Regions from separate parts of the Nocardioides sp. NPDC092400 genome, predicted to be linked through region 2. Evidence: predicted binding sites of a transcription regulator. Region 2 holds the regulator's gene; the other holds the start of a gene.
The links. The regulator LexA, encoded in region 2, represses DNA repair genes until DNA is damaged. The targets are predictions, from matches to a motif close to TCGAACANNTGTTCGA.

Region 1: a site for LexA is predicted at 2,842-2,857, ahead of ruvC (crossover junction endodeoxyribonuclease RuvC). Genes of this name have one in related genera too.

The regions. Positions count from the first base shown of each region.
Region 1 is NZ_JBFBFJ010000006.1:59,088-74,347, forward strand. Features, by position in the region: gene secD (protein translocase subunit SecD) at 1-119, opposite strand, end outside; gene yajC (preprotein translocase subunit YajC) at 123-413, opposite strand; gene ruvB (Holliday junction branch migration DNA helicase RuvB) at 578-1,648, opposite strand; gene ruvA (Holliday junction branch migration protein RuvA) at 1,654-2,250, opposite strand; gene ruvC (crossover junction endodeoxyribonuclease RuvC) at 2,247-2,828, opposite strand; gene AB0N29_RS17000 (YebC/PmpR family DNA-binding transcriptional regulator) at 2,944-3,711, opposite strand; gene pdxT (pyridoxal 5'-phosphate synthase glutaminase subunit PdxT) at 3,802-4,377, opposite strand; gene AB0N29_RS17010 (metallophosphoesterase) at 4,406-5,554, opposite strand; gene pdxS (pyridoxal 5'-phosphate synthase lyase subunit PdxS) at 5,568-6,470, opposite strand; gene pgsA (phosphatidylinositol phosphate synthase) at 6,490-7,122, opposite strand; gene AB0N29_RS17025 (inositol monophosphatase family protein) at 7,135-7,917, opposite strand; gene AB0N29_RS17030 (HIT domain-containing protein) at 7,914-8,480, opposite strand; gene AB0N29_RS17035 (TetR/AcrR family transcriptional regulator) at 8,477-9,199, opposite strand; gene AB0N29_RS17040 (hypothetical protein) at 9,314-9,451, shown strand; gene AB0N29_RS17045 (FAD-dependent oxidoreductase) at 9,432-11,120, opposite strand; gene AB0N29_RS17050 (diiron oxygenase) at 11,124-12,098, opposite strand; gene thrS (threonine--tRNA ligase) at 12,355-14,343, opposite strand; gene AB0N29_RS17060 (GNAT family N-acetyltransferase) at 14,480-15,049, shown strand; gene AB0N29_RS17065 (hypothetical protein) at 15,098-15,260, opposite strand, start outside.
Region 2 is NZ_JBFBFJ010000002.1:851,674-866,933, reverse strand. Features, by position in the region: gene nrdR (transcriptional regulator NrdR) at 1-346, opposite strand, end outside; gene AB0N29_RS11645 (hypothetical protein) at 636-1,421, opposite strand; gene AB0N29_RS11640 (mismatch-specific DNA-glycosylase) at 1,442-1,984, opposite strand; gene AB0N29_RS11635 (nucleoside transporter C-terminal domain-containing protein) at 2,062-3,339, shown strand; gene AB0N29_RS11630 (ATP-binding protein) at 3,364-4,389, opposite strand; gene AB0N29_RS11625 (hypothetical protein) at 4,525-4,872, shown strand; gene AB0N29_RS11620 (LysM peptidoglycan-binding domain-containing protein) at 5,178-5,534, opposite strand; gene AB0N29_RS11615 (SDR family oxidoreductase) at 5,746-6,525, opposite strand; gene lexA (transcriptional repressor LexA) at 6,668-7,390, shown strand; gene AB0N29_RS11605 (phosphatase PAP2 family protein) at 7,551-8,375, shown strand; gene AB0N29_RS11600 (MXAN_6640 family putative metalloprotease) at 8,452-9,951, shown strand; gene AB0N29_RS11595 (alkaline phosphatase D family protein) at 10,054-11,769, shown strand; gene AB0N29_RS11590 (nucleotide pyrophosphatase/phosphodiesterase family protein) at 11,769-13,052, shown strand; gene AB0N29_RS11585 (ATP-dependent DNA helicase) at 13,192-15,102, opposite strand.

The sequences.
Region 1 (15,260 bases), on a different contig from region 2:
TGGAGGTCCAGGCCGAGCTCGGGCTTCCAGCTGCCGCCGAGGGTCACCAGTCCGTAGAGGAGCACCAGGCCGAGGAAGAACACCCCGAGGGTGCGTCCCGGACGGGGCTTGCGTGCCATGTGTCAGATCTCCTTCGGCTCGTCGGCGACGGGCCCTGGCTGTGCGACGGTCCCGATCGCGCCGCGGGCGACGGTCACGACGACCCCCTCGGCGATCTCGATCCGGGCGGTGTCGTCGGAGAGCTCGCGGATCGTGCCGAGGAAGCCGGAGGTCAGGACGACCTCGTCACCCACCTCCAACGACGACTGCATGCGGACGAGTTCCTTCTGGCGCCGGGAAGCCGGCCTGATGAGCAGGAGCCAGAAGAGGAGTGCGATGCCGACCAGGGGCAACAAGGAGGCGAGCTCCGGCACGACGAGACCTCTCGAGCGATGATGGGGAGGCCGCGCACCCGGGCGAGTCCCGGGGCGGCCGACGAGGAAGCATACCTACGGCCTCGCCCGCACGGACGAATCCCGCGGACCGGCAGGTCGCCGCGGACACGCCGGGCGCGGCGGCCGCGGGACGGCCCCCGGGCTCACTCCTCGAAGAGCGTCGGCTCCCCCGTGGACGGCGGGACGGCGAGCCCGAGGTGCTCCCAGGCGGCGGGTGTGGCGATCCGGCCGCGCGGCGTACGGGCCAGGAAGCCGTTGCGGACGAGGAAGGGCTCGGCGACCTCCTCGACGGTCTCCCGCTCCTCGCCCACGGCGACCGCCAGGGTCGAGATGCCGACCGGTCCGCCGCCGAACCGGCGGCACAGGGCGTCGAGGACCGCGCGGTCGAGCCGGTCCAGGCCCAGCTGGTCGACCTCGTAGAGGTCCAGCGCCGCCTCGGCGACCGTCCGGGTGACCACGCCGTCGGCGCGGACCTGCGCGTAGTCGCGCACCCGGCGCAGCAGGCGGTTGGCGATGCGGGGGGTGCCCCGCGAGCGGGAGGCGATCTCGGCGCTGCCCTCGTCGGTCAGCTCGACCCCGAGCAGCCCGGCGGAGCGGTGGACGATCAGGTCGAGCTCGTGCGGCTCGTAGAACTCCAGGTGGGCGGTGAAGCCGAACCGGTCGCGCAGCGGACCCGGGAGCAGCCCGGCCCGGGTGGTCGCCCCGACCAGGGTGAACGGCGGCAGCTCGATCGGGATCGCGGTCGCGCCGGGCCCCTTGCCGATGACGACGTCGACCCGGAAGTCCTCCATCGCCATGTAGAGCATCTCCTCGGCCGGCCGGGACATGCGGTGGATCTCGTCGACGAAGAGCACCTCGCCCTCGTTCATCCCCGACAGGATCGCGGCGAGGTCGCCGGCGTGGGTGATGGCCGGGCCGCTGGTCAGCCGCAGCGGGGCCGCCATCTCGGCGGCGATGATCATCGCCAGGGTGGTCTTGCCCAGGCCCGGAGGACCGCTGAGCAGCACGTGGTCGGGGGCACGCCCCCGGCGACGCGCGGCCTCGAGCACGAGCCCGAGCTGGTCGCGCACCCGCGACTGCCCGACCACCTCGTCGAGCGTGCGGGGTCGCAGCGCCGCCTCGACCGCCCGCTCGTCGCCGTCGGCCTCGGCCGCCGTGATGGACCGGAGGTGGGACTCCTCGGCCTCGTCGAGCTCGTCCTCGTGGAAGGGCACGGCGCTCAGGCCTTGCTGAGCGTGCGGAGGGCCGCGCGGAGCAGCGTCGCGACGTCGGGCACGGCTCCAGCGTCGGGCGCGACCGCGTCGACGGCCTTCTCGGCGTCCTTCGCCGACCAGCCGAGGCCGACCAGGCCCTGGTGCACCTGGTCGCGCCACGGCTCGGCGCCGGCCGCTGCCGGGGCCGAGACGGCGCCCGTCGGAGGACCGATCCGGTCCTTGAGCTCGAGGATGATCCGCTGGGCGCCCTTCTGGCCGATCCCGGGCACGCGGGTGAGCGTCCTGACGTCGTCGGAGCCGATCGCGCGGCGCACGTCGTCGGGGCTGAGCACCGCGACCATCGCCTGGGCCACCTTCGGGCCGACGCCGGAGGCGGTCTGGACGAGCTCGAAGATGCTCTTCTCGTCCTCGTCGGCGAACCCGAAGAGGGTCAGCGAGTCCTCGCGGACGACCATGCTGGTCGCCAGTGTCGCGCTGTGGCCGGTGCGCAGCCCCGCGAGCGTGCCGGGCGTGCACATCAGCTCCAGACCCACCCCGCCGACCTCGAGGACCGCGCTGGTCAGCGTGACCCCCGCGACCTGTCCGCGGACGAACGCGATCAACCTCGACTCCTTGCTCTCGTCGGTGCCGGCGGGCGGGCCGGCGTGCGGGCGCCCGCGCGGGCCGGGGTCCGGGACGCCGCCAGGGCGGCCTCGATCCGGGCCTGCGCGCCACCGCGCCAGATGTGGGTGATGGCCAGCGCCAGCGCGTCGGCGGCGTCGGCCGGCTTGGGCATCGCGTCGAGCCGCAGGATCCGCGTCACCATCGCGCCCACCTGCGCCTTGTCGGCGCGGCCGTTGCCCGAGACGGCCGCCTTGACCTCGCTGGGGGTGTGCAGCGCGACCGGCAGGCCGCGGCGCGCGGCGCAGACCATCGCGATGCCGCTCGCCTGGGCGGTGCCCATGACGGTGCTGACGTCGGACCGGGCGAAGACCCGCTCGATCGCCACGGCGTCGGGTCGGTGCTCGTCGAGCCACGCGTCGACGCCCTTCTCGATGGTGACCAGCCGCTCGGCCACAGGCCGGTCGGCGCTGGTGCGCAGCACGTTGACGTCGACCAGGTCCAGCGGCCGCCCGACCGAGCCCTCGACCACGCCCATCCCGCAGCGGGTCAGGCCGGGGTCGATCCCGAGCACGCGCATGGCCAGCCTTCCGTCGAACGTCTGTTCGGGAGGAACGCTAGCCGCCGGGCGCCGCCGTACCCACGGCGACACGCCCGAGGCGCGCCGGTCACGCCGCTCAGGACCGTGGAGCCCGTCAGGCGTCCTCGAGCTCCGCGAGCACGTCGGCCGGGACGTCGACGTTGCTGAACACGTCCTGCACGTCGTCGAGGTCCTCGAGGGCGTCGACGAGCTTGAAGACCTTGCCGGCGGCGGTCGCGTCGACGGGGATGTCCATGGTCGCGACGAACTGGATGTCGGCGGAGTCGTAGTCCAGGCCGGCCGCCTGGAGCGCGGTGCGGACCGCCACGAGGTCGGTCGCCTCGGAGATGACTTGGAACTGGTCGTCGAGGTCGTTGACCTCCTCGGCACCGGCGTCGAGGGTCGCCTCGAGGACGTCGTCCTCGGTGACCTCCTTGCCCTCCTGCGCCTTCGGCACCAGGACGACGCCCTTGCGGTTGAACAGCCGCGAGACCGAGCCCGGGTCGGCCATGGTGCCGCCGTTGCGGGTGACCGCGGTGCGGACCTCCATCGCTGCCCGGTTCTTGTTGTCGGTCAGGCACTCGACGAGGATGCCGACGCCCTGGGCGCCGTAGACCTCGTAGGTGATGGTCGTGTAGTCGGCACCGCCGGTCTCGGCGCCCGACCCGCGCTTGACCGCGCGGTCGATGTTGTCGTTGGGGACCGAGGACTTCTTGGCCTTCTGGATGGCGTCGTACAGCGTGGGGTTGCCTGCCGGGTCACCGCCGCCCATCCGGGCCGCGACCTCGACGTTCTTGATCAGCTTGGCGAACATCTTGCCGCGCTTGGCGTCGATGGCGGCCTTCTTGTGCTTCGTGGTCGCCCACTTGGAGTGGCCAGACATACGTCCCTCTTCCCGCGCCGGTCGTGTGCTGCTGCATCCCCTGCAACGACCGTCGATCCTAGCGCCGGCAGCGGCGGTCGGCAGACACGGTCAGCCGACGAGGTCGAGGAACAGCCGGTGCAGGCGCCCGTCGCCACCGACCTCGGGGTGGAAGCTGGTCGCCAGCAGCGCCCCCTGTCGTACGGCGACGGGGTGGCCGGCCGCCTCCGCGAGCACCTCCACGCCGGCGCCCACCTCCTCGACCCACGGGGCGCGGATGAACACCGCGTGCACCGGGTCCGCCAGCCCGGACACGGGCAGGTCGGTCTCGAAGGAGTCGACCTGCCGGCCGAAGGCGTTGCGCCGCACCGTGACGTCCAGCCCGCCGACGGTCTCCTGGCCCACGGCGCCGTCGCGGACCCGCTCGGCGAGCAGGATCATCCCCGCGCAGGTGCCGAAGGCCGGCATGCCCGAGGCGACCCGACGGCGCAGCGGGTCGAGCAGCGCGAAGGTCCGCAGCAGCGTGGCCATCGTGGTCGACTCACCACCCGGCAGCACCAGTCCGTCGACCCGCTCCAGCTCCTCGGGGCGGCGCACGGTCGTCGCCGCCACGCCGAGGCCGGTGAGAGCGGAGACGTGCTCGCGGACGTCGCCCTGCAGGGCGAGGACACCGATGGTGGGTGGCACGGGTCGAGAGCGTAGGCGCGCGCCCGGCTCAACCACCGTGCAGGGTGACGACGGTGACCTCGGGCGCGGCGCCGGTGCGGACCGGCGGGCCGGAAATGCCGACCCCGCGCGAGGTGACGACCGTGACGCCGTCGACCCGGTCGACGCCGGCGGTCGTCGGCTGCTGCAGCGGCACCAGCCAGCCGAACGGCCAGATCTGCCCGCCGTGGGTGTGCCCCGAGAGCTGCAGGTCGATGCCGGCACCGGCGACGAGCTGCCGCGGCTCGTGCGCGACGTACACGACGAAGTCGTCGGGGCGGGTGCCCCCGAGCGCGGTGGCCGGGTCCGGCTCGAGGGCGCCGGTCCCGATCTCGTCGTGGACGCCGGCCACGACGAGGGGGTCTCCCCCGCGGGTCAGCACCACGCGCTCGTTGCGCAGGACGTCGATGCCGAGCCGGTCGAGGCGGTCGAGGTACGCCGGCGCGTCGCCGGACTCGATCTCGTGGTTGCCCGAGACCGCGAGCACGCCGAGGGGCGCCTGCAGGTCCGCGAGCGGGTCGAGGTCCGGACCGGTCCAGCGCTCGCGGCCGTCGACGAGGTCCCCGCCGAGGACCACGAGGTCGGGCCGCTGCTCGTTGACCAGGTCGACGACCCGGCGGGTCCAGGCCTCGCCGTGGACGACGCCGACGTGGAGGTCGGTGAGCAGCACGATGCGCGCGCCGTCCCACCCGGCGGGCACCGCCGCCGAGCCGATGTCGTACGACGTGGCCCGCGGCCGCTGCGCCACGACGGCGCCCACGGCCATGACGACCAGGGCGAGGGCGACGACGACCGGGGTGCCGACGCGCAGCAGCCGCTCCCGGCCGGCGGGCCGGCGCAGCAGCCGCAGCACGAGCGCGGCGACGGCGAGCAGCGCACAGCCGAGGGTGAGGTACCAGGCGAGCCCGAGCCAGGCCAGGCCCACCCACAGCACCGGCCGCAGCGGCGCGGGGTCGAGCGTGCGGTAGGCGAGGTTCGTCGCGGCGTACAGCAGCAGGCCCCCGACGACCACGGCGAGCGAGGTGCGGCGCGCCCAGCGGGGCGCGCCGGTGACGACCGCGAGCCTGCGGTGGAGCCAGCGGGCCCACCACCCGACCAGCGCGAGGAGCAGGAGGAGGGCCAGGACGCCGAGGACCTGGCCCACCCACGAGTCCTGCACGTCGGTCAGCTGGTCACCAGCCGCGCTCGGCGAGGCGGTGGGGCTGCGGGATCTCCTCGACGTTGATGCCGACCATGGCCTCGCCCAGCCCGCGCGAGACCTTGGCGACGATGTCGGGGTCGTCGTGGAACGTCGTGGCCTTGACGATCGCCTCGGCACGCTGCGCGGGGTTGCCGGACTTGAAGATCCCCGACCCCACGAACACGCCCTCGGCGCCCAGCTGCATCATCATCGCCGCGTCCGCCGGGGTCGCGATGCCGCCGGCGGTGAAGAGCACGACCGGCAGCTTGCCGGACTCGGCGACCTCCTTGACCAGGTCGTACGGCGCCTGCAGCTCCTTGGCCGCAACGTAGAGCTCGTCGCCCTCCAGCGCCGCCAGCCGGCGGATCTCCCCGCGGATCGTGCGCATGTGGGTCACCGCGTTGGACACGTCGCCGGTGCCGGCCTCGCCCTTGGAGCGGATCATCGCCGCGCCCTCGGTGATCCGCCGCAGCGCCTCGCCCAGGTTCGTCGCGCCGCACACGAACGGCACCGTGAAGGCCCACTTGTCGACGTGGTGGGCGTAGTCGGCCGGGGTCAGCACCTCGGACTCGTCCACGTAGTCCACGCCGAGCGCCTGCAGCACCTGCGCCTCGGCGAAGTGACCGATCCGAGCCTTGGCCATCACCGGGATCGAGACGGCCTCGACGATCCCGTCGATCATGTCCGGGTCGCTCATCCGCGACACGCCGCCCTGGGCACGGATGTCGGCGGGCACCCGTTCGAGCGCCATCACCGCGACGGCCCCGGCGTCCTCGGCGATCTTCGCCTGGTCGGGGGTGACGACGTCCATGATGACGCCGCCCTTGAGCATCTCGGCCATGCCTCGCTTGACGCGGGTGGTGCCGGTGCTCGGGGTGCTGGTGCTCTCGCTCATGGCCCGAGCGTAGGCGGATTTACCCGGCGGACGGATTCGGGTCCGTCACGGCCGCGAGCGCCTGCTGGCGCACCACCCAGATCCGCTGCACGACCGTGACGGTCGAGGCGATGGCGAGGGCCCACAGCGCGACGTGCATCAGGACCGGCAGGTCGAAGATCGCTCCGAGACCGGTCATCACGAGGATCGCCACGAGCCGGTCGGCGCGCTCGGCGATGCCCACCTTGGCGGTGTAGCCGAGGCCCTCCGCGCGGGCCCGGGCGTAGGAGGTCACGCTGCCCATCACCAGGCAGATCAGCGACAGCACGAGGTAGAGCCGGCTGTCGCCCTCCCACGCGAAGTAGAGGGCGAGACCGGCGAAGATGGCGCCGTCGCCGATCCGGTCGAGCGTGGAGTCGAGGAACGCCCCGAAGCTGCTCGAGCGGCCGGTCGTGCGCGCCATGTAGCCGTCGACGAGGTCGCTGAAGACGAAGGCGGTGATGACGAGCGTGCCGATGAGGAGCTCGCCCTGCGGGTAGAACACGAGCGCGCCGGCGCACACCCCGATCGTCCCGACGAGGGTCACGACGTCGGCGCTGACGCCGAGCCTGATGAGCAGGTGGGCGACGGGGGCGACGACCTTCGTCCAGAAGGCACGGAAACGATCCAGCATGGCGGGAGCAGGCTAGCGGTCGAGCAGCCGCGAGCAGACTTCGGCGACCGCGGTGGGCGGCCCGGCGACGTACCAGTCCTCCCCGGCGACCTCCACGTGCCGGGTCACTCCCCCGGCTCCGCGGATGATCGCGGCGCCGGGCAGCTCGTCCCACGGCGCCACGGAGTGCTGGAAGACCAGGCCGATGCGCCCGGTCGCCACGCCGACCTGGTCCATGCTCATCGACCCCAGCCACCGCAGCGCGGCCGCACCGCCCGCGGCGCGGCGCCAGGCGGCGCCGACCTCGCCCTCGAGGAAGGGCGGGTGGAGGTACGTCGCCACGCCGATCTCCGCGAGCGGCCGGTCGGCCAGCGGGGCCAGCGGCCGGCCGTCGCAGGTGCTGGGCAGCCCCGGCCCGCCGACGTACGTCGCGTCGCCCAGGGGGTCGTGGACCGCCCCGACGAGCAGGTCCTCGGTGTCGCGGAGGCCGACGGCCGAGCACCACCACGGCAGGTCGTTGACGAAGTTGTAGGTGCCGTCGACGGGGTCGACGACCCAGGAGCGGCCGTTCGTGCCGGCCGCGACGTGCCCGTGCTCCTCGCCCAGCACCGCGTCGCCGGGCCGCTCGGCGCGCAGCCGCCCGGTGACCAGCTCCTCCGCGGCCCGGTCCGCCGCGGTGACGACGTCGGAGATCGACGTCTTGTAGTCGGTCTCGAGGCCCTCGGACCGCATCCGCCGGGCGAGGGTCCCGGCCGCGCGCACCAGGTCCGCGGCCAGGCGGGCGTCCTCGGCGAGGTCGGGCGCGGGGTCGCTCACGCGCCCGTCCCGCCCGGCCAGGCCTCCGCGAGCATCGCTCGGGTGTCCCCGAGCAGCTCGGGGAGCGTCTTGGTGCGGCCGATGATCGGCATGAAGTTCTGGTCGCCCGGCCAGCGCGGCACGACGTGCTGGTGGAGGTGCGCGGCGATGCCGGCACCGGCGATGTGGCCCTGGTTCATGCCGATGTTGAACCCTCCTGCGCCCGAGACCCGGCGGACCACGCGCATGGCGTCGCGGGTGAGGTCGGCGATCTCGGCCGCCTCCTCGTCGGTGGTCTCGGTGTAGTCGGCGATGTGGCGGTAGGGGCAGACCATCAGGTGCCCCGGCGCGTAGGGGTAGAGGTTGAGGACCACGAACGAGAGCCGTCCGCGGTGCACGACCAGGCCCTCGTCGTCGGCCAGCGACGGGATGCGGCAGAAGGGGCACTCGCCGGACGAGGCGTCCGCCGGCTTGTTCTCGCCGCGGATGTAGGCCATCCGGTGCGGCGTCCAGAGCCGGTCCAGCTCGTCGGTGCGGCCGACGCCGTCCTGGTGCAGCACGCCCTCGACGCTCCCCTCGCTCACGGCACGACCTCTCCCCGGGCGACCGCCGCGGCCAGCAGCTCCTCGACCGGCTGGCGCGGGTCGAGCTCGATGCCCAGCGCCCGGCCGTGCCCCTCGAGGGTGAACCACACCGACCGGGTCACCAGCTCGACCATCTTCGGTGCCGCCGGCACCCGTTCGGGGCGGGCGACCCAGCGGCGCACGGCTCCGAAGACCGCACCGACGAGCCCGAAGACCAACGGGTCGATCGCGGCGCGCTCGTCCTCGGAGACCTCCAGGCCCAGCAGCTCGACGGCGGTCGTGATCAGCTCGCAGACCTGGCCCGCGATCCGCTCCAGACCCTGCTGCAGCGGCCCGGTGACGTCGGCCTCCTGCTCGGCGACCCGGTGCAGGGCCGGGTGGGCGACGGCCCAGCCGACGTACGTCGCGACGATCCGCTCCACGATCTGCGGGATCGTGCCGTCGAGGGTGACCGAGGGCAGCAGCTCGGCCCACAGCCCGTCGAGGATCTCGACCTGGACCGCACGGTCGAGGTCGCTGCGGTCGGCGAAGTGGCGGTAGACGACCGTCCGGTTCAGCCCCGCCCGCTCGGCGATCTGCTGCACGTGGAACTCCGCGCCCGGCTCGCCCGCCTCGATCACCGCGATGGCGGCGTCCAGGATCTGCTGGCGGCGCTGCTGGTTGTGCCGGTCCCAGCGCGCCTGGCGTCCGTCGGGACGCTCCTGCTCGCTGGACGACATCCTCAGCCCCGTTTCTCCCTGAACCGTTGGTCGGCGGAGGCCAGGGTATCCGGGGGGCGAGGGGCGTAGGCTCACCGGACGGGGCCGCCCAGGCCCTCCACCAAGGGATACCCCATGAGCGACAAGTCGCCGCGCCAAGGAATGTCGAAGAAGTCCGGCAAGTCGATCAAGGAGAAGCGGGGCGAGAAGCGCGCGAAGGCCGCCTCGGACACCGCGAGCTCCATGGACAAGCTCACCGAGAAGAAGCGCTGAGCCCCCGCCGGCCGCGACGGCCGGCGCTCATCACCGTCTCGACCATCTCGACCGGATCGGCCAGCTTCACGCGGGGACGGCCCGCGGCCTCGCCGCGGCGCCGCTCCTCGCGGTCGATCGCGCGCCAGCCGGCGAGGTCGACGACGTGCACGTCGCGCGCCGCGAGCAGGCGGCGCACGTCCTCGGTCGAGGTCACCCGCTCCTCGAGCAGCCCGGCGTCGAGGTCGTCGAGCAGGGCCTCGACGGTCTCCTGGGCGCACGCCTTGTTGGTGCCCAGGAAGCCGGTCGGACCGCGCTTGACCCAGCCGGCGACGTACGTCCCGGGCTCGACGCGGCCGTGCTCGTTCGGCACCGTCCCGGACACCGGCTCGTGCGGCAGCCCGGCGACGGGCCGGCCGCGGTAGCCGACCGAGCGCAGCACCATGCCGGCCTCCAGCACCTCGGTCTGGCCGGTCGCCTTCGCCCGTGGCACCCCGGCGGCGTCCGGCACCAGCTCGTTGCGGACCAGCTCGACGCCCTCGACGCGGTCGGACCCGAGCACGCGGGTCGGCGAGGCGAGGAAGCGGAGCACGATCCGCCGCCGTGAGGGGTCGGGGGTGCGGTGGGTGAGCTCGCGCAGCACGCGCGACCGCAGGTCGTCGCCCGCGGGACCCTCGGGCTCCGCCCCGTCTGCGTCGGCCCCGCCCGGGTCGACGACGACGTCGACGACGCCGGACCGGGCGAGCCCGGCGAGGCCCACCAGCTCGGGGGTCGTGAAGGACGCCTGGCCGGGCCCGCGGCGCCCGACCACGACGACCTCGCGGACGGCGCTGGCGCGCAGCGCCGCCAGCGCGTGGTCAGCGACGTCGGTGCGCGCGAGGTCGTCGGGGTCGGCGGTCAGGACGCGGGCGACGTCGAGCGCCACGTTGCCGTTGCCGATGACCACCACGCGCTCGTGGGAGAGGTCGACGGCGAGGTCGCGGTGGTCGGGGTGGCCGTTGTACCAACCGACCAGGGCCGTCGCCGAGCTCGAGCCGGGAAGGTCCTCCCCCGGCACCTCCAGCCGCCGGTCGGCCGACGCGCCGACGGTCCACACGACGGCGTCGTAGCGCTCGCCGAGCTCGGCGCGGGTGACGTCCCGGCCGACCTCGACGCCGAGGAGGTAGCGGAAGCCGGGCTGCTCCTCGATCGCCCGGAAGAGCCGCTCGGCCTCCTTGGTGTGCTGGTGGTCCGGGGCGACGCCGGCGCGGAGCAGGCCGTACGGCGTGGGCAGCCGGTCGAGCACGTCCACGGTGACCTCGGGGTGCTGGAGCAGCTCGTCGGCCGTGTAGAGCCCGGCCGGCCCGGCACCGACCACGGCGACGCGGACCGGCCGGGACCGCCGGAGCCGGCGCTGCGGGGGGACCAGCGCCAGCGGGGTGCGGTCGGCGTGCGGGAACGCGTCGTAGTAGGCCGCGTTGAGCTCGCGGAACGGCTCCTGCTCGGGGGTCAGCGCGGTGTCCGGGACGACCGCCCCGACCGGGCACGCCGTGGTGCACGCACCGCAGCCCACGCACGAGCGCGGGTCGACGTACAGCATCTCGGCGGTCGCGAAACCGGGCTCCCCCGGCGCGGGGTGGATGCAGTTGACCGGGCAGGCGACGACGCACGAGGCGTCGGCGCAGCAGGACTGCGTGACGACGTACGGCACGGGTCAGGAGGCCGCGGAGGCGGGCTGGCTGCGGAACCGGGAGCTGCGGCCGTCGATGCCCATCAGCCGCCACAGGACGCGGGAGACCGGGTTCATCATGCCGGTGCGCTCGGCGAGCATCCGGACGTCGGCGAAGAGGTCGCGCAGGAACTTCCGCGACTCCTCGCGCCCCCACCAGACCTCGCGGACGACCGAGCGCGGGATGCCCATGTCGCGGCGCGCCTTGCGGCCGGGGCGGAGGATCTGGTCGCAGAGCCAGCGCATGATCAGCGGCACGACGAGGCTCAGCACCACCCGCTCGACGCGACCGAGGCGCGGAGCCCGGTGCTCGAGGTACTGGTGGGCGAACCCGATGTGGCGGGCCTCCTCGGCCACGTGGATCTGCATGATCCTCCGCAGCAGCGGGTGCATGTCGTCTCCGGCGCGCAGCACCGACTTCTGGACGTGGTCGATCGGCTCCTCGCCGGCGAGCACGCCGTAGAAGAACCCGAACGGCGCCCACTTGGCGAACAGCGGCAGGAACGGCGCGACCGCGCGGAACGTCCAGGTGCCGCCCGCGACGTCCTGCCCGGAGCGGTTCACGAACTCCTGGAACATCTGGGTGTGGTGGCACTCCTCGGTCGCCTCGTGGGTGGAGTACCGGAACTCGGGGCTGCCGTTGCGCAGGCCGAAGGCGTAGTTCATCAGCCCGCTGATCAGGATCTGCTCGAACTGCAGGCCGACCTTGGTGATGTTGGCCTGGCGGTAGAGCCCGATCTCGACCTGTCGCTCGAGCGGCAGCGAGCGGTACCACTCGTGGCGGCCGAGGACGTCGGTCGCCGGCAGCACCCACCGGCGGTCGGTCGGGTCCACGGCGTACGCCGGGTCGTCCCACGCGATGTCGAGGAACGCGTCGAAGTGCTGGTGCACCGACGCCTCCGACAGCGTGCGGAGCGTGTCGTCGTACGAGCTGGGGCGCTGGTCCGTCGTCGCGGTCATGCGGCGAGGTTAGTGCGACACCACGTCCGATGTAAATAGGTGTGTGCGACGCGTGTCGCGGGTACTCGGGCTGCTGGTCGCCGCGCCCGCTTGTAACGCGCCGTTCGGTGCTCTGTCGGCATGGTGCAACGGGCGGGTAGTGCTCCGAACAGCGCGTTACAAGGCGCGCGACGCGCCGAGGCCCGCCCCAGGAGCTGGAGCGGGCCTCGACGAGGAGCAGGCGGCGCGGTACGCCGCGGGGCGGGTCAGACCTGGGTCAGACCTGGGTCCGCCCGGCGACGGCCTCCCGGACGCGGGCGATGGCCTCCTCGACCGGCACACCGTTGTCCTGGCGGCCGTCGCGGTAGCGGAAGGAGACCGCACCCGCGGCGAGGTCGTCGTCGCCGGCGATCATCATGAACGGCACCTTCTGCAGCTGGGCGTTGCGGATCTTTTTCTGCATCCGGTCGGTGGAGTCGTCGACCTCCACGCGCAGCCCCTCGGTCCGCATCCTCTTGGCGACGTCCCAGAGGTAGTCCTCGTGGCGCTCGGCGATCGGGATCGCCTGCACCTGGACCGGGGCGAGCCACGGGGGGAAGGCGCCGGCGTAGTGCTCGACCAGCACGCCGAGGAACCGCTCGATCGACCCGAACTTGGCCGAGTGGATCATCACCGGCTCCTGGCGGGTGCCGTCGGCGGCCTGGTACTCCAGCCCGAAGCGGTGCGGCTGGTTGAAGTCGTACTGGATCGTCGACATCTGCCAGGTCCGGCCGATCGCGTCGCGCGCCTGCACCGACACCTTGGGGCCGTAGAAGGCCGCACCACCCGGGTCGGGGACGAGCTCGAGCCCGGACTGCTCGCAGACGTCGCGCAGCACCGCCGTCGCGACCTCCCACTGCTCGTCGGAGCCGATGAACTTGTCCGGCTTGGAGTCGTCGCGCGTCGACATCTCCAGGTAGAAGTCGTCGAGGCCGAAGTCGCGCAGCAGGCCGAGCACGAAGTCGAGCAGGTGCTTGATCTCGCCGGGCGCCTGCTCGGGGGTGACGTAGGAGTGCGAGTCGTCCTGCGCGAACCCGCGGACCCGGGTCAGGCCGTGCACGACGCCGGACTTCTCGTAGCGGTAGACGTGGCCGAACTCGAAGAGCCGCAGCGGCAGCTCGCGGTAGGAGCGGCCGCGCGAGGAGTAGATGAGGTTGTGCATCGGGCAGTTCATCGCCTTCAGCTGGTACTTCGCGCCTTCGAGCTCCATCGGCGGGAACATCGTGTCGGCGTAGTACGGCAGGTGCCCCGAGGTGTGGAACAGCCCGTCCTTGCTGATGTGCGGCGTGCCGACGTACTCGAAGCCCTCCTCGATGTGCCGGCGGCGGACGTAGTCCTCCATCTCCCGCTTGATCACGCCACCGCGCGGGTGGAAGACCGGCAGGCCGGAGCCGAGCTCGTCGGGGAAGCTGAACAGGTCGAGGTCGCGCCCGAGCTTGCGGTGGTCGCGGCGCTCGGCCTCCTCGAGGCGGTGGAGGTACGCCTCGAGGTCCTCCTTGGAGGGCCAGGCGGTGCCGTACACGCGCTGGAGCTGCTTGTTCTTCTCGTCGCCGCGCCAGTACGCCGCGGCCGTGCGCATCAGCTTGAACGCCGGGATCCGCTTGGTGGTCGGCAGGTGCGGGCCGCGGCACAGGTCGCTCCAGGCGACGTCGCCGTTGCGGCGGATGTTGTCGTAGATCGTCAGCTCGCCCGCGCCGACCTCGACGCTCGCGCCCTCGGCGGCGTCCTCGGACTTCCCGGAGCCCTTCAGCCCGATCAGCTCGATCTTGTACGGCTCGTCGGCCAGCTCGTTGATCGCGTCGGCGTCGGTGGTGACGCGGCGGGAGAACTTCTGGCCCTCCTTGATGATCTTGCGCATCCGCGACTCGATCTTCTCGAGGTCCTCGGGCACGAACGGCGTCTCGACGTCGAAGTCGTAGTAGAAGCCGTCGGTGACCGGCGGGCCGATGCCGAGCTTGGCGTCCGGGAACAGCTCCTGGACGGCCTGCGCCATCACGTGCGCGGTGGAGTGGCGCAGCACGTCGAGGCCGTCGGGGCTGTCGATCGCCACGCCCTCGACCTCGTCGCCGTCGGCGAGCTCGTGGGAGAGGTCGCGCAGCTCCCCGTTGACCCGGGCCGCGATGACCGCGGGGTCCTCGGCGAAGAGCTCCCAGGCCTTGGTGCCCGTCGTGGTCGTCCGGTCCTGGCGCGCATCGGCGTGGACGAGGACGACTCTCATGTCGGACACAGTCTCTCCTGGAGGGTTGAGGTGGTCCCGGCCGTGCGGCCGGACCGCCCGATGCTATCGAGCGCTCCCCCGGCGGCTCGCGCGGATATCGCGCGACCGCAGGCACCTCCCGCGCCGCGGTGCGAGGATCGGGACCGTGACCGACGCGCCCGACGGGCTCCTGCTCGAGACCGACCGTCTGCGGGTCCGGCCCTGGCGCCACGAGGAGGCGCCCCGGCTGCTCGACGTCCTGAGCCGGGTCGAGGTGGTCCGCTGGCTCGGCGACGGGCCGCCGCAGCCGATGCGGGACCTCGCGGAAGCCCACGCCCGGATCGACCGGTACGTCGAACGGTCGGCCACCCCTCCGCTCGGGATGTGGGCGGTCGAGGTCCGGTCCACGGGCACCGTGGCCGGGACGGTGCTGCTGCTGACGCTGCCGGGCGCCGAGGCCGGCGAGGTAGAGATCGGCTGGCACCTGCACCCCGACTCATGGGGCCGCGGCTACGCCAGCGAGGCAGCGCGGGCCCTGCTCGACCACGCCTTCGCCCACGGGCTGCCCGAGGTGCTCGCGGTGACCGACCTGGACAACGTCCGCTCCCAGGCGGTCATGGCGCGGGTCGGCCTGGCCGACCGCGGGGTGGTGGAGAAGTGGTACGCCGGACCGTCCCGGCTGTACGGAGTCACCGCGGACGAATGGCGCGCCCGGACCACCTCGTCCGCCCCGTGAGGCTCCGGTCTCATCGAGCCGAGGCGGGCCGGCTCCGCGGTGCTCCGCTCAGCCGATCGACAGCGGAGTCGCGAGCTGGTTGGTCGTGCCGGCCGGGAGCCCGACGACGGCGGGCGTCGTCGATTGCATCTTCACGCCCAGGCGCGTGCCCACGCTGGAGCCGCAGGCGGGGTTGTCGATGGACTCCGAGGCGAACGACACCGCCGGCGCA
Region 2 (15,260 bases):
GCTCGCGGAGCGGGCCGAGGATGGCCAGGCCGACCTCGTGCGCCGGGATCTCCGCGGCCCCGGCGAGCCGGAGGGCGTCCTCGACCGCCTGGCCGAGGCAGGCGAGCTGGTCCTCGGTGACCGGGCGGCCCTTGCAGGCCTTCCGGACGCCGGCGACGGCCTTCTCGCGGGTGAACGGCTCGGTGGCGCCGCTGCGCTTGAGCACGGTCAGCTGCATCTGCTCGACGGTGGTGAACCGCTTCGAGCACGACGAGCAGGTACGGCGCCGGCGGATCGAGCCGCCGTCGTCGGCGACCCGGGAGTCGAGGACCCGGGTGTCGGTGCCACGGCAGTACGGGCAGTGCATGCGGGTCCTCCTTCCGGGCGCGCCTCGGACACCCTGCGAGGGGTGTGCCGGCCTGTGGATCGTCTGGGGATATCCGGCCCGTCCCTGTGTAGAACAACGGGCCTTCTGTGGGGCTTCCACCCTGGTGCTGTGCACTAGATGTGGATAACTACATCTGTGTAAGTACTAGATGTGGTGGAACCGTACGCCGGGGTGGAGCGGGGCGCAACCTGATCGGCGTGTCTCGCCGGAAGTCCGTGCGGACCGGTCCGGACCACTCCGCGTACCCGCAGGTCAGACGGCTGCACCGTCACCCGGCGACAGGCGCGGTCGCCTCCGCGGCGGCGTGCTCGGTGGCGTCGTACCGGAGCCGGAGGGTGCGCCCGCCGGTGCGCTCGGCCACCACCTCGAGGGTGTCGGGCAGGGAGGCCCGCTTGCCCGTGGTCAGGTCGCGGGCCACGACGCTCCCCCGGCGACACGGCACGGCGCTCCCCCCGAAGCCGTAGCCGCCGTCCTCGTCGCTCGCCTCCACCGCCAGGCTCCACCTGGTCCCGGGGCGGCAGTGGACGTGCGCCCGCGTGAGCCGCCTCCGCGGCCCCGGCGTGGCGACGAAGACGTCGGTGCGGCGGTCGCCGACCACGACGAGGTCGTCGGCCTCGGAGTACGCCACCGAGCAGGCGCCCCCGCTCGGCGCCCCGAGGTCGAGCACGCCACCGATGCCGGAGCCGTCCACCTCGAAGGTCGTGGCGAACCCGTGCCGGCGGGCCCGCACCGACACGCGCGTGTCGTTCGTGTCGTCGACGCCCACCTCGAGCAGGTGCTCACCGCGCCAGCGCCCGTTCGCGATCCCGCGCGCCCGGACCGTCACCGTGGTGGTCTCCGGCCCGACGTCCTGGCGCAGGACGACCCGACCGTGCCGGACGCAGTCGCCACGGACGGTGACGGTGCGCTCAGTGACGGTGCGCTCGGTGGCGGTGCGCTCGGTGGCGGCGGGGGACGTCGGGCCACCGGGCGCCGCGGTCGCCGCGGGGGCGGCGGTGGCGGTGGTGCCGACCAGCAGCAGGGCGAGGGCGGCGAGGCGGGCGGAGCGGCTCATGGGCCCATCCTGCGCCCTGCTCAGCCGTCCGACGAGCCGTCCGACGAGCCACCCGGGACGCCGCAGATCATCGCCAGGTCGCGCCACCACGAGAGCCGGTTGGGGCGGCCGTCGTAGTCGCGGCGCTGGTTGGCGCCCGACGGCCCCGGCAGCACGAACACCTGGGCCGGACCGACGTACCAGTCCTGGACGCCGAGGTGCGGGCGGCCGCGGCGGCCCAGCGCCTTCGAGGCCTCGTGGGCGGCGCCCTTGCCGGTGATCGCCAGCCACTCCGGCTCCCACTGCTCCACCTGCTCGACGAGCCGGTCGATCTCCACCCAGCGCGGGTCCCAGTGCCCGACGAGGTCGGTGAGGCCGAGCGCGGTGCCGGCGACCGGCTCGGCGAGGAGGCGGTCCTCGTGCGGGGCGAGCTCGCGCGGGGTGAAGCCGGCCCGGTGGAGCGACTGCCAGAAGCTGTTGCCCGGGCCCTCGTAGTAGTGGTCGCGGTGCTTGGTGCTGGCCGCACCGGCCAGGCCGCAGAAGACCGCGACCGGCTCGGGCGCCACGATCGGCGGGAGGACCATCACCACGCGCGGCCGGTGACCAGGCCGTCGACCGGGCACACGTTCCGAGCAGGTCCCCCGCGGGCACCGGCGTCGACATGGACGCTCTGCGCGGGCTGCTCGGCCTGGTCGTGCTGGTGCTGGTGGCCGTGGCCTTCTCCAAGCACCGGCGCGGGATCTCCTGGCGCACGGTCGGGGTCGCCCTGGCCCTCCAGGTCGCCTTCGCGGCACTGGTGCTGCGGTGGGGGCCCGGCGAGCGGGCGCTGGACTGGCTCTCGGACCGGGTGGCCGCGCTCATCGGGTACGCCGAGGAGGGCACGGCCTTCGTCTTCGGCCCGCTGACCGAGGTCGGCGAGGAGGGCGAGACGGTCTTCGCGCTGTCGGTGCTGCCGGTGATCGTGTTCCTGGGCGCGCTGGTCGGGTTGCTGTACTACCTGCGGGTCGTGCAGTGGGCGACGTACGTCGTCGGCGGCGCGCTGTCCTGGCTGCTGCGGGTGAGCAAGGTGGAGTCGCTGTACGCCGGCACGGTGGTCTTCCTCGGCCAGAGCGAGGCGCCGCTGATGATCGCGCCGTACCTCCGCTCGCTGCGCAAGGGCCAGCTCTTCACCGTGATGGCCGCCGGGTTCGCCGCGGCGGCCGGCTCGACGCTCGTGGGCTACTCCCTGCTCGGCGCGCCGCTGGAGTACCTCCTGGCCGCGACCGTGATGAACGCCCCGGCCGCCCTGCTGATGGCCAAGATCATGTGGCCCGACAGCACGCCGGACGAGCCGTTCGAGGACGCCCGCGCCGGGGACGACCGGGCGGTCCCCGACCTGGACGAGCTCGACGTGCGCAGCGTGCGCGACACCGAGTCCCGCAACGCCATCGACGCCCTCGGCCGAGGTGCGATCGCCGGCGGCCGGATCGCGGTGACGGTGGGCGCGCTGCTGATCGCCTTCATCGCCCTGATCGCGCTGGCCAACGGCATCCTGGGCGCGGTCGGCGGCTGGCTCGGCGCCGAAGGGCTGACCTTCGAGAAGATCCTCGGCTGGGCGCTCGCGCCGCTGGCCTGGCTGCTCGGCGTGCCGTGGTCGGAGGCGGTCGACGCGGGCTCGTGGATCGGTCAGAAGACCGTGCTCAACGAGTTCGTGGCGTACGCCGACTTCGGTCCGCAGGTCGACTCGCTCTCGCCGGTGACCGTCGCGGTGGTGACCTTCGCGCTGGCCGGCTTCGCGAACATCTCCTCGATCGCCATCCAGATCGGCACCATCGGCTCCCTCGCGCCCGAGCGCCGCTCGGCCGTCGCGGAGCTGGGCCTGCGGGCACTCCTGGCCGGCAGCCTCGCCAACCTGTCCAACGCCGCCATCGCGGGCGTGGTCATCGGCATCGGGACCTAGCGGCCCGACACGGCGCGAACGGCCTCAGCCGGCGGCGACCGCGTCGGTGCGGGCGTAGGTGCCGAGCTCGAGGGTGAACCAGACGGTGGTGCCGGTGACGTCGCGCTCGGAGCCCCACCGCTGGGAGAGGGCGTCGACCAGCTGGAGGCCGCGGCCGTAGACGCGCAGCGGGTCGAGGTCCTCGGAGGGGTGCGGCTCGCCCCCGACGGCGGGCTTGCCGAGGCCGCCGAGGTCGCGGACGGTCACCGTCAGCACGCCGTCGTCGAGCACGACCCGCAGCTCCGATGCCGTGCCCGCATGGACGACCGCGTTGGTCACCAGCTCGGAGAGGCACAGCTGCGCGTCGTCGACCGGCTCGTCGTCGACGCCCCAGGCACGCAGGTGCTCGCGGAGGAACCGCCGCGCGGCGCCCGTCGCCCGCGGGTCGCCCTCGAGCAGCACGCTCGTGGTCAGCGCGCCCTCGGGGATCGCCGGCTCCTCGGGCACCGCGTCGGAGCCCTGGCGCCCGGAGACCAGCCGGACCCGGCGTACGGCGTCCGAGGCGCGGCGGGCCAGCTCGGTGAGCGCGGCGACCCGCGCGGCGTCGAGCGCCTCGGCGTCGGAGAACCAGACCAGCAGGCCACCGATCGGCGAGCCGGTCCCCGGCAGCGGCACGGCCGCCAGCGCCCGCACCTCGCGCTCGCGCTGGGCCTCCAGCAGTGCGACGTACCGACCGGTGAAGTCCTCGAGCCGCCCGTGCACCGCCTCACCGGTCCGCACGACGGTGGTGAGCGGTACGTCGTCGTAGGCGTCGATGTGGCACCAGCGCAGGTCCGCGGGGTCGGCTGCCGCCGCGTTGTCGACGAAGCGCAGCCGGCGACCACCGCCCTCGCTCAGCGCCAGGGCGGCGCGCTGCACCCCGTCGTGGGCCCCGACCCGGGCCAGGACCGACCGGGCGACGTCGTCGACGTCGTGGGCCTGCGGGAGCGCTCCGTCCGGGTGGTACGACTGCGGAGTCGACGCACCGGGAGCTCCACCCGGCGCCGACGACGTCCCCACTTCGCCCTGCACGAGGCACAGCGTAAAGCCTCCGAGCCGATCCGGCTCGGCACGATCACCGCGTCGCGCCCGACGGGCCGGAACCGGGGGCCGACGACCTGCGGGTCGACTGCACCCGGCCGCCACCGATCAGCGATGATGTGCCACGTGGCGACGGGCAAGCGGGCGGGCGCACGGCGGGGCGACAAGCGCCGTGCCGGTTTCTCCCCGCGCCTGGCCCTCCTCGCCCTCGGCATCACCCTCCTGGTGGTCGCCTGGGGCTACCTGGTCTACGCCGCGATCGACTTCGGCGCGACCGCGCGTGGCGGCGAGTCCGGCGCGTGGGCCTTCCTCGCCCTGGCCTCGGTCGGTGCCGTCGCCTGCCTGTTCGTCGGACTGATGCTCGTCGCCCGACTGCTCCGCGAGCTCGGCATCACCTCTCCCCCGGCCTCCCGCGAGCCGCGGTCGGAGCAGCAGCAGCCCGCCGCTCCCGGCGGGCGGCGCGCCGCTCGCTGACCCGCTCGCCGAGCCGCTCCCGGACGGGTCGAGCCTGCTCGATCTTGTTGAGTGGGCGTCGTCGAGCGGTCCCGGCGGGCGACATTCCATCGGCCGGCCGCTGAACCTGTCGGTTGGCCGATGAAGTTTCAGCGGCCAACCGGGAGCTTCATCGGCTGGCCGCTGAAACTTCCGCGGCCGCGCCGGCGAGCGCGTCCGGAGACGCCGCAGGGGCGGGGCCGCGAACGGCCCCGCCCCTGTCTTCCCCGGATCGCCAGCCGGGGTCGAAGCGGCTGGCGACGTCTGTGTCGGTGCTGGCGAGTGCCTTACTGCACCGGGACGATGAGGCGCTGGCCCGCGGCGAGCACCGCGGAGTCGAGGGCGTTCAGCCGCTCGATGTGGGTCATCATCTCGCGCACCTCGCCGTCCTCGGCGAGGTCGGCGGCGATCCCCCACAGGGTCTGGCCGGTGCCGACCATCACCACGCGGGTCGGCTCGGGGGTGCCGGCCTCGTCGGTGGCCACCGAGCCTGCCGCGATGGCCAGGCCGAGGCCGAGCACGATCGCGAGCGCCAGGAGGAACACCACGAGCCGGCCCCGGCGGGTGAGCCGCACCTGGCCGGAGCGGCGGGTGCTGCCGGTCGTGCGCGGCAGGGCGGTGGGGGTGGCGGTGATGGTGCTCATGGGGACCTCCTGGGGAAGTGGCGGTCAGCCTCGGGTCGTGTCGATCTCGGTCTGAGCAGATGTCTAACCGCGGCCACCGACAGTGGCTGGCCCGGTTGACGATCGAGCAGACGTTCGATCGAACATGTGTACGACCGTAGAGCACGTGTTCGAACAGTTCAAGGACCTGGGCGAACAAATGTTCGAAGGAACCGACCTGCCTCCCCGGCGACTACCGCAGCCGGCGCCTGCCCTGGGCCGCGAAGACCGCGAGCGCCGGCCCGGACACCGAGGGGGCGAGCTGGCCGACGCGCATCGCGGCACCACGCCACCCGGGGAGGGTCCGCAGGACCCGGCGGGACCCGACCAGGTCGACGGCCGCCTGCGCGGTCTCCGCCACGCCCAGCATCCGGCCTCCCGAGGCGACGAGCTGCTTGCCCATCCCGTCCTCGCGCATCGCGGCGACCATGTCGGTGGCCACGCCGTCGGGGCACAGGGCGTGCACCCGCACACCCCGCGGCGCCTCGAGGGCGACCGAGGAGGCGAGCGAGACGACCGCGGCCTTGGTCGCGGCGTACAGGGAGAGGCCGGGGACGGGACCCAGGCCCGAGAGGGACGCGGTGAGGACCAGGTCGCCGCCGCGCGGGCCGAACGCGGCGAGCGCCGCGCGGGTGCTCCAGACGGCGCCGAGCAGGTTGACCTCGACGAGGCGGCGGACCTGCTCGTCGGTCAGGTCCGCGAGCTTCCCGTCGTCACCCACGCCGGCGTTGGCGAACCACGCCACGAGCGCGCCGTGCCGCGCGGCCGCCTCGGCAGCGGCGGTGTGCGAGGCGGCGTCGCGGACGTCCTGGCCGAGGCCCTCGGCGGCGCCGATCTCGGCCGCGGTGCGCGCCGCGCCCTCGGCGTCGATGTCGGTGACCACGACGCGGTGCCCGCGCGCGACCATGAGCTCGGCGATACCGCGGCCGATGCCGCGGGCCGCTCCGGTGACGACACAGCTGGTGGGTTCCATGCACGCATCCAAGCAGCGGCCCGGGCCGGGCGCCCACCGCGCGACACACCTTCGAACAGGTGTTTGAACACGGCCCGCGGAGGCTCTACCGTGCTGCCAGCAGCACCCCTCGTCCTCGCGCACCCCGGAAGGCACTCCACCCATGGCGAAGAACCCCGGTCCCAAGGTCTCCGAGCTGCCCGACGGCGCACCCGACGTGACCGGCCTGACCCCTCGTCAGACCCGGATCCTCGCCCACATCCGCGACAGCATCGAGGGCCGCGGCTACCCGCCGAGCATGCGCGAGATCGGCGACGCGGTGGGCCTGACCAGCTCCTCGAGCGTGGCTCACCAGCTCAAGGTCCTCGAGGAGAAGGGCTTCCTCAAGCGCGACCCGCACCGCCCGCGGGCGCTCGAGGTGTTCCTGCCCGAGGTGATGGCGGCACGGCGCGCGATGTCCAGCGGTGAGGAGGCCTCGGTCGACGAGACGGGCGTGGGCGACGTGCTGCCCGAGGCGCAGTACGTCCCGATGGTCGGCCGGATCGCGGCCGGCGGCCCGATCCTCGCCGAGGAGCGCGTCGAGGACGTCTTCCCGCTGCCCAAGCAGCTGGTCGGCGACGGCCAGCTGTTCCTGCTCGAGGTCGCCGGCGACTCGATGGTCGACGCCGCGATCTGCAACGGCGACTACGTCGTCATCCGGCAGCAGCCGACGGCGAACAACGGCGAGATCGTGGCCGCGATGATCGACGGCGAGGCGACGGTGAAGACCTTCCAGCGCAAGGACGGCCAGGTGTGGCTGCTGCCGCACAACGCGGCGTACGACCCCATCGACGGCACGCACGCGACCATCCTGGGCAAGGTCACCGCGGTCCTGCGGCGCGTCTGAGCGCACCGCCGGTCCCGGGCCCTACCGGACCGCGGCGGGGGCTGATCCGGGAGAAAAGGCCCGGTCGGGTGGCGCCTCACCCCCAAGAATGGGCAAACGGGGGGCGACTCGGGGGTAAGCCGGATGCTTCTCGGGGGTGGGATACGGCAATGTTGGAGCCGTGAGTCTCCCCAGCAGCACCACGAGGCACCCGCGCCTGCGGCGTGGCGTGGCCGAGCTGGCGCTCATCCTGACCCTCTACGTCGTCTACAGCGGGTCCCGGCTGTTCGCCGACGACGCCCTGGGCCCCGCGCTCACCCGGGCACGCGAGCTGCTCGACGTGGAGCGGCTCATCGGCCTGCACTGGGAGGCCTCCCTCAACCAGTTCTTCGTCGACACGCGGGTCCTCGGCCTGCTCTCCAGCTACTGGTACGCCACCGCCCACTACGTGGTCACCGCGATCGCGCTGGTGTGGCTCTACCGCCTCGGCGAGCGGCGCTACGTGCCGGCCCGGCGCGCACTGGTGGCGGCCACCCTGATCGGCCTGGCGCTCTACCTCCTGCTGCCGACCGCTCCCCCACGCTTCGTCGACGGGTACGTCGACGTCCTGTCCCTGCACGCGGCCGACGGCTGGTGGGGGTCCGAGGCATCGGCGCCCAAGGGCCTGGGCGGGCTGACGAACCAGCTCGCGGCCTTCCCCTCCCTGCACGCCGGCTGGGCGCTGTGGGTGGCGGTGGTCGTCCAGCAGCACGCCCGCCGCCACTGGGTCCGCGGCCTGGGTTGGGGCCACGCCCTCATCACCGCGGTCGTCATCGTCGGCACCGGCAACCACTGGGTCCTCGACGCTCTCGCCGGGTGGCTGGTGATCGGCCTGGGGTTCCTGGTCTCGGCACGGCTGGGCCGGCTCGTGGAGCGCCGGCGTGAGCGACCGGACCCCGCGCCGGCCGCCCCGGAGAAGATGGTCCCGACGGGTCATGCGGAGCAGCACGAGCCTGCGGTTGGCTGAGCGCTGACCTCGAGACCTCCGGGGAGCGCCCCGGTCGGTGACCCCCCGGCCACCGCCGAGCATCCCGGGAGAACCCATGCGTCGCGCACGTCCCCTGGCCGCCCTCGCCCTCGTCCTCGCGACCGGGCTGTCCACGCTCACGGGGGTCACCACCGCCACCGCCGAGGCCCCGGACGGGCGCCCGGACGCCGAGCGCGCGGGGGCGCAGGACTCCTCCGCCCTCCTCGCCCCGGGCACCGTCACCGCCGCGCGCAGCCTCGCCGCCGCGCGGTCCGCCCTGGCCGGGGACGGCCGGGACGCTACCGAGGCCCTGCGGCAGCTGCGCATGGCGCGGCCGGCGCTGGCGCCCGCCGACCGGGCCGCGGCCGGCCGCCTGCTGGCCCGCCCGGCGCAGGACAGGAAGAAGTGCACGGTGGTGTGCGTCCACTGGCGCACGAGCGGCAGGCACCGGGCGAGCGCGTCGTGGGCCAGGAAGGTCCTCGCCACGGCCAGCAGCGTGCACCGCACCTTCGTCGGCGCCGGCTACCGGGCGCCGAAGCGCGACGGCAGGGCCGGTGGCAACGCCAAGACCGACATCTACGTCCAGGACCTCGCCGGTGGTCTCTACGGCTACTGCACCAGCGACCAGCGCACGCGGGCGGAGGACGTGTGGGCCTTCTGCGTCGTCGACAACGACTACCGCGGCTTCCCCACCGGCACCCCGCTGCAGAACCTCCAGGTGACCGTCGGGCACGAGTACTTCCACGCCGTCCAGTTCGGCTACGACTCCTACGAGGACCAGTGGCTCCTCGAGGGCACCGCGGCCTGGGTGGAGGACGAGCTGTTCGACGACGTCGACGACAACCGGCAGTACCTCGCCGCCAGCCCGCTGTCCGACCCCGCCCGCCCCATGGACCGTGGCGGCGACGACGGCTTCCACTACGGCACCTGGCTGTTCTTCCGCCACCTCAGCGAGCGGCTCGACCAGCGCGCGGGCACCCTGCCGACGGTCGTCCGCGACATCTGGCGCCAGGCCGACGCCCGCGCCGGCGCACCCGACCTCAGCTCGGTCGACGCCGTCGCCGCGGTCCTCGAGGACCGCGGCACCCGGTTCCCCGTCGCCTTCGCCCAGTTCGCGACCGGCAACCGCCGCCCGGCCCAGGCCTACGACGAGGGCAGCGCCGCGGAGTACCGGCCGGCACCGCTCGCGAGGTCGGCGACGGCGGCCACCGGTGGCGCGGCCGTCTCCTGGAGGACCGAGTTGGCGCACCTGAGCAGCGCGACCCTCGAGGTGCGGACCCAGCCGTCCGCGACCGGTGTGCGCGTGGAGGTCGACCTGCCCGCGGGCGGCGCCACCCGCGCGGTGGCGACGCTCGTGGGCACCGACGGTGCCGCGGAGAGCCGCCTGGTCGAGCTCGGCGCCTCGGGGAACGGCGCGGTCACCGCCTCGTTCCGCGCCGGGACCGTCGCCTCGGTCGAGGTGACCGTCGCGAACGCCGACATCCGCTACGAGTGCTGGAAGCGCACCGACTACGCCTGCCAGGGCACCCCGCTCGGCGACGGGCAGGCCACGGCGGTGCGCGTCTCGGCCAGCTGAGCCGCCGGCCGCCCGGCGACGCCGCGGCGTACGCCGCCTGAACAGGTGGTGCACACCCGCGCACACCCATCACGCCGGGAGCCGATCGTCGTTGGATGAGGCGTGACCACGACCCAGCCCGGCCGGCCGACCCCCGTCAGCACCCTCGGCCGCCGCACCGTCGTCGCCACCGGGGCCGCCGGCCTCGGGGTGGCGGCCGTCCCGACCAGCACCGGCCACGCCGCCGTACCGACGGGTGCCGCGGCCCGGCACCGCGTCTTCCAGCACGGTGTCGCCTCGGGCGACCCCCTGCCGGAGTCGGTCGTGCTGTGGACCCGGGTGACCCCCACCCGCGGCGCGACCCCGGGCTCGGGGCGCGGGCCCCGGACCGACGTGCGGTGGGAGGTGGCGACGGACCGGGCGTTCCGCGACGTCGTGCGCCGCGGCAGCTTCGTCACCAGCGCCAGCCGCGACCACACCGTGAAGCTCGACGTGACCGGGCTGCGCCCGGCGCGGTGGTACTTCTACCGCTTCACCGCGGCCGGCCAGCGCAGCCGCGTGGGCCGCACCCGCACCGCCCCCGCGCACGACGCGACGCCCTCGAACCTCCGCTTCGGCGTGGTGTCCTGCGCCAACTGGCAGGCCGGCTGGTTCAGCGCCTACCGCCACCTCGCCGCCCGCGACGACCTGCACGCGGTGCTGCACCTGGGCGACTACCTCTACGAGTACCCCGCCGGGGAGTACGGCGCCGGCGACGTCATCGTCCGGCGCCACGAGCCGGCCGGGGAGATCGTGCAGCTCGCCGACTACCGCCGGCGGCACGCGCAGTACAAGACCGACCCCGACCTGCAGGACCTGCACGCCACCGCGCCGTTCGTCACCGTCTGGGACGACCACGAGACGGCCAACGACGCGTGGCGCGACGGCGCGGAGAACCACACCGCGGGCACGGGCGAGGGCGGGGAGGGCAGCTGGCAGCGGCGCCGCGCCCGCGCGCACCGGGCGTACGACGAGTGGATGCCCGTCCGGCTGGACGGGACCGCCCGACTCGGTGACGGCACCCGCCTCTACCGCCGCCTGCGCTTCGGCCGGCTCGCCGAGCTGAGCATGCTCGACCTGCGCACCTACCGCAGCCAGCAGGTCTCCGCGCCCGTGCTCGACCCCGCGGTGAGCCGGCCCGACCGCACGATCACCGGCACCGCCCAGCTGGCCTGGCTCAAGGACTCGCTCGCCCGCGACACCGCCCAGTGGAAGCTGGTGGGCAACCCGGTGATGATCGCGCCGGTCACCTTCGCCGCGCTCCCCGCCGACCTGGTCACACCGGTCAACGACGTCACCGGGCTCCTCCCGCAGGACGGCCTGCCCTACAACGTCGACCAGTGGGACGGCTACACCGACGACCGCCGCGAGCTGTTCGCCCACATCCGCGACCGCGGCATCAAGGACACCGTGTTCCTCACCGGCGACATCCACTCCGGCTGGGCCGCCGACCTCCCCTTCGACCGCGGGCTCTACCCGATCGCCTCGGAGACGGCCGGGGTGGAGCTGGTCTGCTCCTCGGTCACCTCCGACAACCTCAAGGACATCCTCGGCGTGCCACCACGCACCGCGAGCGTCGGCGTCGAGCAGCTCATCCGCGCCGCCAACCCGCACGTCAAGTACCTCGACTTCGACTCCCACGGCTACTCCGTGCTCGACGTGACCCCGGCCCGGGTGCAGATGGACTGGTACGTCATCGGGTCGCGCACCGACCGCCGCACGCCGGCCACCTGGTCGCAGTCCTTCGCCACCCGCGCGGGCACGAACAAGCTGGTCGCCGTCGACGGGCCGGTGCGCTGATGAGCACGCCGACCCCGCCGGTCCCCGGCCACCCGACCGACCGGCGCACCCTGCTCAAGGTCGCGGGCGCCGGGGGCCTCGCGCTCACCTTCTCCACCGCCACCGGCCAGCCGGCGTACGCCGCCCCGAGCCGGGACCGTCGCCGTGCCTACGTCCTCGTCGTCGACGGCTGCCGGCCCGACGAGATCGACAGCGGCCTGATGCCGAACCTCGCCGCCCTGCGCGCGGACGGGCGGCACTTCCCCCGGGCGCACTCGATGCCCGTCATGGAGACGGTGCCGAACCACGTGATGATGATGACCGGCGTCCGGCCCGACCGGAGCGGCGTGCCCGCGAACGAGATCTACGACCGGGCTCTGGGCGCGACCCGCACGATGGACCGGCCCACCGACATCCGCACCACCACCGTGATCGAGCGGCTGGGCAGGCAGGGCTTCCGGACCGGCACGGTGCTGAGCAAGGACTACCTGTACGGCGTGTTCGGCGAGCGCGCCACGCACCGGTGGGAGCCGTTCCCGCTGCTCCCGGTGACCGACCACGCCCCCGACGTCTTCACGATGGAGGCCGCGCTCACCATGGTCGAGGAGCTCGACCCGCACCTGGTGTTCGTCAACCTCGGCGACGTCGACCGGGTCGGCCACAGCGACCTCACCGGCGGCACGCTGCAGGCCCTCCGGCGGGCCGCGCTGGTCTCGACCGATCTCCAGGTCGGCCGGTTCCTCGACCTGCTGCGGTCCACCGGCCGCTGGGAGCGGTCCATCGTCGTCGTCCTCGCCGACCACTCGATGGACTGGTCGCGGCCCGACCGGGTGGTCTCGCTCACCGGCCCGCTGGGCGAGGACCGGCTGCTGGCCGGCAAGGTCGCGGTCGCGCAGAACGGCGGCGCCGACCTCCTCTACTGGACCGGCCCGGACGGGCAACGGGCTCGCGCCGTCGAGCGGATGCTGAGGGTCGCCCGGGCCACCGAGGGCGTGCTCTCGGCGCACGACCGGGCCCGCACCTCCTGGCTGCGGCTCGGCCCGAACGCCGGCGACGTCGTCGCCTACTGCCGCGCGGGCTGGCGGTTCAGCGACCCCGATGTCGTCTCCAACCCGATCCCCGGCAACCACGGCCACCCGGCGACCCGCGCGATCCCGTTCTTCATCGGCGGCGGTCACCCGGCCGCCGCGCGGGCGGTCTCCTCCACGCTGGCGGCCACCGTCGACGTCGCGCCGACGATCGCGGAGTTCTTCGGGATCCGGGGCACGCCGCGGGGCGGCTGGGACGGTCGCTCGCGGATCTGAGGCCCGCTGCCGCTGGTCGAGCGGCGAAGGCGTCCTGCGCCTGAGCGTCGTCGAGACCCGGTGTGGGCTCGGCGCTGCGACCCCGGTCACCGGGTCTCGACGACGGCTCGCCGGCGCTCGCCTGCTCGACCAGCCGGGGTCAGGAGCCGGCCGTGGCCGAGAGCCGGGCGAGGGCCTTGCGGACGACGGCGGGGTCGGTGGTGGTCCACATCGGCGGGAGGCTGGCCTTGAGGAACCCGCCGTACCGGGCGGTCGCCAGCCGCGGGTCGAGCACCGCGACCACGCCGCGGTCGGTGGTCGTGCGGATCAGCCGGCCGGCCCCCTGCGCCATCAGCAGCGCGGCGTGGGTCGCGGCGATCTGCATGAAGCCGTTGCCGCCGGCCTGGTCGGCGGCCTTCTGCCGCGCCGACATCAGCGGGTCGTCGGGCCGCGGGAACGGGATCCGGTCGATGAGCACCAGCTGGCAGGTGTCACCGGGGACGTCGAGGCCCTGCCACAGCGACAGCGTCCCGAACAGCACCGTGTGCGGGTCCTCGACGAACTGCTTGGCCAGCTCGGGCAGCTGGGCGTCGCCCTGGGCGAGCGTGGTCAGGTGCGGCAGCCGCTCGCGGACCGCCTCCGCGGCGGTCTCGGCCGCGCGACGCGAGGAGAACAGGCCGAGCGCCCGCCCGTCGGCGGCGTCGATCAGCTCGACGATCTCGTCGAGCTGCGCGCCCACGAGGCCGTCGCGACCCGGGGCGGGCAGGTGCCGCGCGACGTACAGGATCCCCTGCTGGCCGTAGTCGAACGGCGAGCCGACGTCGATGCCGCGCCAGGGCAGCACGGTGTCGGTCCGCTGGGCGTCGGAGCCCTCGTCCACGACCCGCTCGGAGGGCTTGAGCCCGACACCGGTCGCGACGGACCCGAAGTCGCCGCCGAGCATCAGCGTGGCGCTGGTGAAGACCACGCTCTTCTCACGCAGCAGCTTGTCGCGCATCGGCCCCCACACCTGCAGCGGCGCGACGCACAGCCGCGGCGGCATCCGCTCGCTGCCCTCGGTCAGCCACAGGACGTCGGAGTCGAGGTCGGCGGCCATCCGCTCCGCGGTCGCGAAGACCTCCTGGACCGAGCCCTTGGCCTGGGTCAGGCCGGGGTCGGCGCCCTTGTCGCCCTTGTCGTCGCCCTTGGGGTACGCCGAGAGGCAGGCGCGCGCGGCATCGCGGACCAGCACCAGCGCGTCACCGAGCTCCTGCGGCATCCGCTCGAACCGGCCGGGTCGGGCGTCGGTGATCGCCGCCCGCAGCGCCTCGGCCGCGTCGGAGAGGTCGTCGGCCTCGGAGTCGACGTGCCGCTGGCTGCGCCGCGCGGCCCGCTCGACCTCGGCGGCCCACAGCTCGTCGGTGGCGGCCTGGGTCACCCGCGCGGTGAGCTCGTGCGCCTCGTCGATGACGACCGCGTCGTACTCCGGGATCATCGGGACGCCCTCGATCGCGTCGATCGCGAGCAGGCTGTGGTTGGTGATGATCAGGTGCGAGCGCTGCGCCTTCTCCTTGGCCAGCTCGGCGAAGCACTCCTGGCCGAAGGGGCACTTGGCGGCGCCCAGGCACTCGCGGTGGCTCACGCTGACCTGCCGCCACTCGCGGTCGGTGTGCCGCGGGGCGTTGTCCCGCTCCCCGCTGCCGCCCTCCTCGGCCTGCTCCTCGGCCCAGGAGCGCAGCTCGAGGACCTTCTGGCCCATCGACCCCTCGGGCATCTGCACCAGGGTGCCCTGGTCGTCCGGGACGCCCTCGCGGACGCGGTGCAGGCACGCGTAGTTGGACCGGCCCTTGAGCACGGCGTAGGAGGTGTCGACGTCGCGCGCCGCCTCGTCCTTCGCGACCGCCTGCACCAGGCGCGGGAGGTCCCGCTCGACCAGCTGGTGCTGGAGCGCCAGCGTGGCCGTGGCGACCACGACCCGGTCGGGGTGGAGCAGCGCGGGCACGAGGTAGGCCAGCGACTTGCCGGTGCCGGTGCCGGCCTGGACGAGCAGGTGCTCCTCGTCGGCGAGCGCCCGGCCGACCGCCTCGGCCATCCGCACCTGCCCGGTCCGCTCGGCGCCGCCGAGCGCCTGCACCGCGCCGGCGAGCACCTCGCTGACGCGGGTGGTCGACGAGGTGGCGGTGGAGGGGGTCCCGGGCACCCGAGAACCCTAACGGCGCCCGCCGACACCGGTGCGGGGCTCGACGGCTG